DNA from 2 places in the Shewanella vaxholmensis genome. Region 2 is predicted to be linked to the other one. Evidence: riboswitches for the same ligand, from Rfam matches in the RefSeq annotation. Region 2 holds a riboswitch; the other holds the start of a gene.
The links. Region 2 has a riboswitch for lysine ahead of lysC (lysine-sensitive aspartokinase 3). Riboswitches for the same ligand answer to the same signal wherever they lie in the genome.
Positions count from the first base shown of each region.

Region 1: it holds a riboswitch for lysine, as region 2 does, so the genes downstream of both, Q4Q46_RS03715 (Na+/H+ antiporter NhaC family protein) here and lysC (lysine-sensitive aspartokinase 3) in region 2, are expected to answer to the same signal.

Region 1 covers NZ_JAUOEV010000003.1:25,939-30,722, reverse strand. The annotation lists gene Q4Q46_RS03730 (H-NS histone family protein) at 1-105, opposite strand, end outside; gene Q4Q46_RS03725 (electron transfer flavoprotein subunit beta/FixA family protein) at 416-1,165, shown strand; gene Q4Q46_RS03720 (electron transfer flavoprotein subunit alpha/FixB family protein) at 1,166-2,092, shown strand; lysine riboswitch at 2,188-2,384, shown strand; gene Q4Q46_RS03715 (Na+/H+ antiporter NhaC family protein) at 2,464-4,026, shown strand; gene Q4Q46_RS03710 (GGDEF domain-containing protein) at 4,191-4,784, shown strand, end outside.
Region 2 covers NZ_JAUOEV010000010.1:127,512-132,295, reverse strand. The annotation lists gene Q4Q46_RS10965 (S9 family peptidase) at 1-224, shown strand, start outside; gene arcA (two-component system response regulator ArcA) at 321-1,037, opposite strand; gene Q4Q46_RS10955 (DUF3293 domain-containing protein) at 1,626-2,060, shown strand; lysine riboswitch at 2,162-2,336, shown strand; gene lysC (lysine-sensitive aspartokinase 3) at 2,487-3,842, shown strand; gene Q4Q46_RS10945 (succinylglutamate desuccinylase/aspartoacylase family protein) at 3,844-4,784, shown strand, end outside.

The DNA.
Region 1 (4,784 bases), on a different contig from region 2:
TTTATCTAATTTGTCGGCTAAATCACGTAACTCTTCAACGCTAAGTTCTTTAACTGCTGCTTTAAAACGACGGCCGTGAGTTAATATCTCTAAAAATTCGCTCATATCTATTTTCGTCCCACTCTAATTTTTAATACAGGATAATGGTGAACAACACCTAAATGATAGAAACTAATATAGCTCGAATCAAATAAAATTATGCGTTTTAAGTAAATTAAATATTATTTATATTTTGAACTTTTCTTATTTACTCAAATAAGTGTCCAAAAAAGTAGCCGTTGCGCGGATTAAAAAATGCAAACAGGCGTTTGACTTTGGTTGACGTTAACGTTAACAGGACGTAAAGTTGCTCTATCCTGCATTGGTATTAACCAATGTTTTGTCCATGTACATGAAAGTGTAGGAAGGAAACCCTATGAAAGTATTGGTGCCCGTTAAGCGCGTTGTTGATGCCAATGTGAAGGTCAGGGTCAAAGCTGACAATACAAGTGTTGACACTGCAAACCTAAAAATGGCGTTGAACCCTTTTTGTGAAATCGCAGTAGAAGAAGCGGTTCGTTTAAAAGAAGCGGGTAGCGCTACTGAAGTGGTTGTTGTCAGTATTGGTAATAAAGCCGTGCAAGAACAATTACGTACCGCGCTCGCATTAGGCGCAGACCGTGCGATTCATATCGATACTGAAGAAGAACTGGTGCCAGTATCTATCGCCAAATTGCTCAAAGCGGTACAAGACAAAGAACAAGCTGAACTGGTGATTTTTGGTAAGCAATCTATCGATGGCGATAACAATCAAACTGGTCAAATGTTCGCGGCGCTGATGGATATGCCACAGGCGACCTTTGCTTCTGAAATCAAATTGGAAGGCCAATCTGTGCAAGTCGCTCGCGAAGTTGACGGTGGTATGCAAACCTTACTTATGCCGTTACCTGCAGTTGTGACTGCCGATCTACGTTTGAACGAACCTCGTTATGCTTCACTGCCTAACATTATGAAAGCCAAGCGTAAGCCATTAGAAGTCTTTACCGTGGCAGACTTAGGCGTGACGTTAAAGAGTCACCAAACGGTTGTGAAGGTCACTCCGCCAGCAGAACGTAAAGCAGGCATTATGGTAGCGTCGGTAGCTGAGCTAGTTGAAAAGTTAAAAAATGAAGCGAAGGTGATCTAAATGGCCATTTTAGTATTAGCTGAACATGATAATGCCGCACTGAAACTCGATACGGCAAAAATCGTCACTGCCGCCCGCGCCATTGGCGATGAAGTGCATGTACTGGTTGCGGGTCACCAATGTGGTGCGGTTGTCCAAGCTGCACAAGCGCTACAAGGCGTTAGCCAAGTGCTTGTTGCCGATGCCAGCGTGTATGAAGCGCATTTAGCGGAAAATTTTGCCAAATTGCTGGTGGACTTAGCGCCAAACTATGGCCACATTCTGGCTTCTGCTTCGAGCTTAGGTAAGGACACGCTTCCGCGTGTGGCAGCATTATTAGATGTTGCGCAAATCTCTGAAGTCATTACCGTCGTCAGTGCGGACACTTTTGTGCGCCCTGTGTATGCGGGTAACGCCTTAGCGACAGTGCAAAGCCATGATGCCATCAAAGTGATGACAGTACGCGCCAGTGCCTTTGATGCTGCACCAGAAGGTAACCGCGCGGCTGTGACGACACTCGATAAAGTGTTTGAAGCGAGAACTCAGTTTGTTTCTCAATCCTTGACGGTATCAGCCCGTCCAGAATTAGGTAATGCTGGCATTATCGTTTCTGGCGGCCGTGGTATGGGCAGTGGTGAAAACTTCGGCATGTTAGAACAACTTGCTGACAAGCTTGGTGCTGCGGTTGGCGCATCACGCGCGGCAGTTGACGCTGGCTTTGTGCCTAACGATTTACAAGTCGGTCAAACCGGTAAAATCGTTGCGCCTAACTTGTATATTGCCGTGGGGATTTCTGGCGCGATTCAACATTTAGCGGGCATGAAAGACGCAAAAGTCATCGTTGCTATTAACAAAGACGCGGAAGCGCCTATTTTCCAAGTTGCAGATTATGGCTTAGTTGCGGACTTATTTGAGGCGGTTCCTGAGCTGATCACAAGTCTCGGTTGATTTAATCTGTGATCTAGGTCACATTAAGTGGCTTTGCGGTAGCATCTGCTAAGCCGCTTATGTTTTTATGTGCCTCACGCCCGCGTACGGGCGTTCTTAGAAGTAGAGGCGCGCCAAATATTAGTAGTGATCAGTAGGGTGATTCCGTTGATCGATTGCGAAAGGATTTGGTGCCGAAGTGGTTTGATTTATCACGATCAACTGCTGGGGTTGTACCTAATAGGTGCAACACTGCCATAGTATTTTCCGATACGGATATTGGAAATAGTTACTATGGAGCGCTACTGATAGGACAGGTGACCTTGGGTATCTATTGCCTTTCCCCACCAGTTCAGTCGCCCTCCATTCGTATTTAACGAAGATAATAATCAATGACTGTTATGAATTATGCCGATTCGGCACTTTCCTTGCTGCCGCCTGCGGTGGCTATTGTGTTGGCGATCTTAACTCGCCGTGTACTGCTTTCTTTGGGGTTAGGTATTTTAATTGGTGCTTTATTGCTCAATCAATTTTCACCTGTAGCGACGGGTGAATTTGTATTTAATGGCGTTAAAGGACTTTTTTGGACGGGCGAAGGCCTTAATTCGTGGAACTTATATATTCTCGGTTTCTTAATTGTACTGGGAATGATCACAGCGTTAATTACTGTCAGTGGCAGCGCGCGGGCTTTTGCCGATTGGGCGCGTTTACATATACGTAATAAACGTGACGCTAAACTATTAACCATGTTTTTAGGTTGTGTGGTTTTTATTGACGACTATTTCAATAGCTTAGTCGTAGGTTCGGTCGCTAGACCTGTTACCGACCGTTATTATATTTCCCGCGCTAAGTTAGCTTATTTATTAGATTCTACTGCGGCACCTGTGTGCGTTATTTCACCAGTATCAAGTTGGGGCGCGTATATTATTGCACTTATTGGTGGAATATTAACGGCCCATGGTTTTGCTGATACGGGCCATTTGAGTATTTTTATTCAAATGATACCAATGAACTTCTACGCAATCTTCTCCTTGTTATTATTACTTTTCGTTGTCTTTATGGGATTAGATGTTGGGCCAATGCGCGAGCATGAACTCAATGCCCAACGTGGTAATTTATACGATGAGTCAAAAGGATTACCGCCTGGGGCGAATGCGGATTTACCTGAAGCCGAAACCGGTAAGATCTTAGGTTTATTCTTGCCTATTACAGTATTGGTATTTGCGACCCTGTATTTTATGATCAACAGTGGCGCTCAAGTACTTGCCGCTGAAGGGATTGAATTTAATATTATTTCAGCGTTTGAGAAAACCGATGTCAGTTCATCCCTTTTCTTTGGTGCATTAATCGGTTTAGCTATTTCGCTGATATTGAATTTAGTCCAAGGTGTTGAGAAATCAATGATAGTCAAAGGCATAGTGCAGGGCGCTCGCTCTATGCTGCCAGCGATTTATATCCTGTTATTTGCTTGGACTATCGCAGGCGTGATTGGCCAGCTCGAAACTGGTAAGTTTATGGCGAGTCTCGCGACGGGTAATATTCCGTTCGCGTTTTTGCCAGCGCTTATGTTTGTGTTAGCGGGTATTACTGCGTTCTCAACCGGTACTAGCTGGGGCACGTTCGGTATCATGTTGCCGATTGCTGCGGATATGGCGATGGGAAGTCACACTGGCATGATGTTACCTATGCTTGCCTCTGTGCTGGCGGGCGCGGTATTTGGCGATCACTGTTCACCGATTTCCGATACCACGATTTTGTCGTCTACGGGCGCGAGTTGTCACCATATCGACCATGTGGTCACTCAGCTACCGTATGCATTGATTGCGGCGTTTATTAGCTTAACGGGTTATGTCGTACTTGGATTTACTGAATCAGTCTCTGCGGGTTTAGTCGCGTGTGCGCTAGTATTTGTGCTCAGTGTTATTGTGCTGAAAATTAAGTCTAAAAGTGTTTAACACGTAAGTTACGACTATTTTTATTTTAAACATGTAGGCGCAATACCAGTATTTTGAATCTAGAGTTTTGTAACATTGCGAATGCATAAGCATTAAGGCACAAGCTAAGGTTTGTGCCTTTTTTCATCTATAATGAAACGGGTTATGAATAGTAAAGGATAAGTGTGCGACCTAAAAATCATGATGACTACCAGCAGGATGCACTTATTGAGTTCAATCGGGATATCACTTGGCGCATGTTTACTGGTGCCCTCATTTATGTTGCCTGCTGGAGCTGTATTGTTATTCCTTACAATGTGCTATTAGGCAATATTATTCCTTGGGAATTGATGTGGGTATGCTTTGCATTCTTGGCGTCATCTGGCGTAATTCGTTTGAGTTTTGTATATGATTTTTATGTGAAATCTAAGAAAGATCCGCATACCAATCGTTTAAGGCTTTATGTGGGATTGTTAGCCAATAGTGCCACTTGGAGTGGAGTGACTGCTTTTATTGTCTACCATCCAGAGTTTGAGTCTATGGGTCATTTCATTATGGTTATTTTTGGCATTTTATATGCCTTTATTAGCCTGAATCTCTGTATCGATAAAGTGCAATTACGCATTTACCTCATTAGCTATATTTTGCCCATTTCGATTGCTTATTTTGCCAAACAGGGGAGTGATAATGTGTATATTGCCTGTTTGCTATGGGCCTCTACAGTACCTGTTTATAGGATCGCTATGATGCACCATAGGGAATATTGGTCTTTGTTTCAT
Region 2 (4,784 bases):
AAAACTATCAAGCGGGTCTATTGATGTATCACGGCATGGCTGACGATAACGTCTTGTTTGAAAACAGCACTCGGGTTTATAAAGCGCTGCAGGATGAAGGCAAATTATTCCAGATGATCGATTATCCGGGCTCTAAACATTCGATGCGTGGCGAGAAAGTGCGTAATCACTTATACCGCTCATTAGCGGATTTCCTCGATAGGCAGTTGAAAAACGCCAAATAGCAGGCATAAAAAAACCAGATCCTAGGATCTGGTTTTTGTGAATTGATGCTTATCGAATCAATCCTGTTGCTAATGCGAGTGTCGCTTAGCGGGCAATTAGCCTTCTAAGTTACCGCAAAAGCGATAGCCTTCACCGTGAATAGTCGCGATGATTTCTGGCGTATCTGGCAAGCTTTCAAAATGCTTACGAATACGACGGATAGTCACGTCTACAGTACGATCGTGTGGCTTAAGTTCACGGCCAGTCATTTTCATCAGTAGATCGGCACGAGTCAAAATTTTGCCTGGGTTTTCAACAAAGTGCAGCATAGCGCGGAATTCGCTACGTGGCAGTTTGTAAGACTCACCCTGCGGGCTCACTAATGAACGGCTGTTGATCTCTAAGCTCCAATCGTTGAAGCGATAGTATTCTACTGAGCTCTTTTCTTCGACTTCGGCACCAGCGCTGTTGACGCGAGTCAGAAGGTTACGAGCACGAATCGTCAATTCACGTGGGTTGAACGGCTTGGTAATATAATCGTCCGCGCCAATTTCAAGTCCAAGGATTTTGTCGACTTCGTTGTCACGACCTGTCAGGAAGATCAGACCGATGTTGTTGATTTCACGTAGTTCACGTGCCAACAACAGGCCATTCTTGCCTGGCAAGTTAATGTCCATAACGACCAAGTTAATTTTGTTTTCCTGCATAGCCTTATGCATTTCTGCGCCATCATTGGCCTCAGTTACCACATACCCTTCTGCCTCGAAAATACTTCTCAGCGTGTTACGGGTAACGGCTTCATCTTCAACGATCAGAATGTGCGGATTTTGCATATTATTTACCTAAATTTTAATCAGTTTATACTAACCAATAAGAGCAACTTACTTCGGGCTCTTATATTCATAAAAGCGTTGATACTTCCTTGAACTGCTTTGTGCTCAAAAGGAAAATCTTTACGGTGACATCTATATCTGGATGTAGATTAAGTGCACGTTTAAGTGTAATACGAGAAAACGTAATCAGTACCAACTTCGATAAGCAATAGTTAGAATAAGTTCCTTAACTATTGTTTTTTTTAAATGTTTAAAAGACAAATCAAATGTAGAACACATTTTAAACAGATGCCCGGTCAGTTCACGTTACTTAAAGCGATATATGTAACAAACTGTATTGAACGATAAGCATCTTGCTCAATCTGTTTCAACTCACCAGTACGTACATTGTACTCGTTTTAGTCATTTGTTAACAAATGAAATGTTAACAAATTTTAGGTGAGTCGGGGTTTTTACCATGATATTTACTTTAGCTATTGATTAGTATAACTAATGTATTTGCCATTCCTGTGAGCCAGTTCACGCCTCTTTGGATTTTACAATCACTCTGCTACACTAGCTTGGGTTCATTTTTCGATTAGACTACCAATGGACAATACGACTCAAGATTTGTGGCAATGTTACCAAGCGCCGTTATTTTTGCTGACTCAAGCATTATCCTGTGATTTTTCCTTTGCTGTTATTACCGCTCATAATCCCGCTTCAAAGCTGCTTTCTCCCAGTCAAAACCGTTTACTCGATCGCCAACTTCTCCGTGAAATTGAATTACTCGGCAGTCCCTATCGTGCTTTAGTGGGCGCGGCGCCGGATTTATCCCACATGGAAAAAAGCTGGGCCGTGTTTATCGATAGAACGATGGCGCTGCAATTGGGGAAGAAATTTAATCAATACGCGATTTATGTGGTCGAACAAGGGGATGTTAGCTTAGTGCCTTGCACCTTGGCCGGACATGATGAAGTGTGTTTAGGCAAATTTAGTGATTATGTGCAGCTGGTATACGAGTTACCCGATTTAAGCACTTAGTTGTTTTAAAAAGATTTTATTTAAATTATTCATTTGTTATGAAATTAGCATTGACTTCATTAGGGGTTTATTGCTACTTTTTTCGTCCCTTTCCCTAGGAAAGGAACAGAAGAGGAGCGTTAACTAGGTAGTCGGTCAGAGGAGCACAAACTCCAGCGATGACTGATGAGGGAGATTAACGCCGAGGCATAGATATGGTTGCTGCATGTTTATGTCGGTCGCTCAGGCTGAATCCTGACGATTGTCACCTGTAATTGGTGGAGAGCTTCTGGTGACGATTGCTGTTTCCCTTCTTTTGGGGTGCGTTATCATTGAGCACCAGGCTCTTCGAACGAAGTTAGTTCGGAGTGTGATCATGTTAGTTAATCAATATTTTATTCAATCTGCGTTTATTTCTTGCCCTACGTGTTTCACGGAGGTGCGCTAATGTCCCTCGTTGTCGCAAAATTTGGTGGCACCTCAGTCGCCGACTATAACGCTATGAATCGCTGTGCCGACATAGTGTTAGCTAATCCTCATTGCCGTTTAGTCGTGGTCAGCGCATCGAGTGGCGTGACCAATCTGTTAGTGGAATTGACTCAAGAATCCATCAACGACGATGGTCGATTACAGCGATTAAAACAAATTGCCCAAATTCAATACGCGATTTTAGATAAGCTCGGTCGTCCTAACGATGTGGCCGCCGCATTAGATAAATTATTGAGTCGCATGTCAGTATTGAGTGACGCGCTCGCATCACAACGCAGCAAAGCGACCATGGATGAGTTGTTGTCCCTCGGTGAGCAATGTTCTTCGGCGTTGTTTTCAGCAGTCATCCGCGAGAAAGGTGTTAACTCCAGCGCCTTCGATGTACGCCGAGTATTACGTACCGACAGCCACTTTGGCCGCGCGGAACCTCAGGTTGAGCAGATTGCGACTTTAGCTCGTGATTATCTTCAGCCACTATTAGCGGAACAAGTGATTGTCACACAAGGCTTTATCGGTGCCGATGAAGCAGGTCAAACGACCACATTAGGCCGCGGTGGTAGTGATTATTCTGCTGCGCTGTTAGCCGAAGCGCTACGCGCCTCAGCGGTCGAGATTTGGACCGATGTCGCAGGGATTTATACAACCGATCCTCGCCTTGCGCCCAATGCCTTTCCGATTGCCGAGATCAGCTTTAATGAAGCCGCCGAGATGGCGACCTTTGGTGCCAAGGTATTGCATCCTGCGACCATTCTTCCTGCTGTTCGTCAACAAATTCAAGTGTTTGTGGGTTCAAGTAAAGAGCCTGAAAAGGGCGGGACTTGGATCCGTCATCAAGTGGAAGATGCGCCCGTATTCCGCGCTGTGGCTTTGCGCCGCGACCAAACCCTGTTAAATCTTCACAGCTTGCAAATGTTGCATGCACAGGGCTTTTTAGCGGAAACCTTTGCGACATTGGCGCGACATAAGATCAGTGTGGATTTAATTACCACCTCAGAAGTGAACGTGTCTCTAACCCTCGATAAAACTGGCTCAGATTCAAGTGGCCAAGGTTTGTTGAGTGAGGCATTGTTGCAAGAATTATCACAGCATTGCCGGGTGCGCGTCGAAGACGGTTTGGCCTTAGTGGCGATTATCGGTAACCGCATCGCGACCACGCCAGGTATTTGTCGCCGTGTGTTTGAAGTGTTAGAACCACACAATGTGCGGATGATTTGCCAAGGCGCCAGCCCACATAATCTGTGTGTGTTAGTGGCAGAATCGGAAGCGGCGCAAGTGGTGAAATCGCTGCATCAAAATCTGTTCGAAGGCGCTTAATATGCTGCCGACAACATCGTCTCTGCAAATTGGCGAGCTTGCCGCAGGGCAAGCGCTTACCTTGCCTATTTACCATTTTAAGCCGAGCGACGATAAGGCGACTGGCCCCAAAGTGTATATTCAGGCCAATGTCCACGGCGCTGAAGTGCAAGGTAATGCGGTGATTTATCAGTTGATGAAGCAGCTCGAACACTGTGACATCCGCGGCGAAATCACCTTAGTGCCGCTTGCCAATCCTCTTGGGATCAACCAAAAAAGTGGTGAGTTTACCCTTGGCCGATTTGATCCTATTACGGGGGCGAATTGGAATCGTGAGTATTTGAATCAGGCTATCGATTTGCCGACTTGGTATAGCGAACATGCCAAGCTGAGTGATAGCGAGCTGATCCAAGCTTATCGTAGTACTTTGGTTGAAGCTTGTCAGCAAAAGTTGCGGCATGAATGGGGCATTACAACCGGGCATAGGCTTGCGGTTAATCTGCAGATTATGGCCCACGGCGCGGATATAGTGCTCGATCTACATACGGGTCCTAAATCCTGTAAGCATTTGTATTGTCCTGAATATGACTTAGCTGCCGCGCAGTTTTTGTCGATCCCTTATACGCTTGTTATCCCCAACACCTTTGGTGGTGCTATGGATGAGGCGGCGTTTTGTCCTTGGTGGCAATTAAGTGATTTTGCAAAAGCGCAGGGGCGAGATTTAGCCGTTGCTGTGTCAGCGTTAACCTTGGAGTTGGCGAGCCAAGAGCGCGTCTGTCTTGAGGATGCGTTGGTTGATGCCCAAGGGATTTTGGCGTATTTGAGCCACCGCGGCGTGATCGCTGAAACTGTTGCGCCCGCTAAAATGCAGCGCTTTGGTTGTTACCTTAAGGACTATAAAAAGTATCACGCGCCAAGTTCAGGGTTAGTGGAATACCTCGCGCCAGTGGGTGAACCATTGAC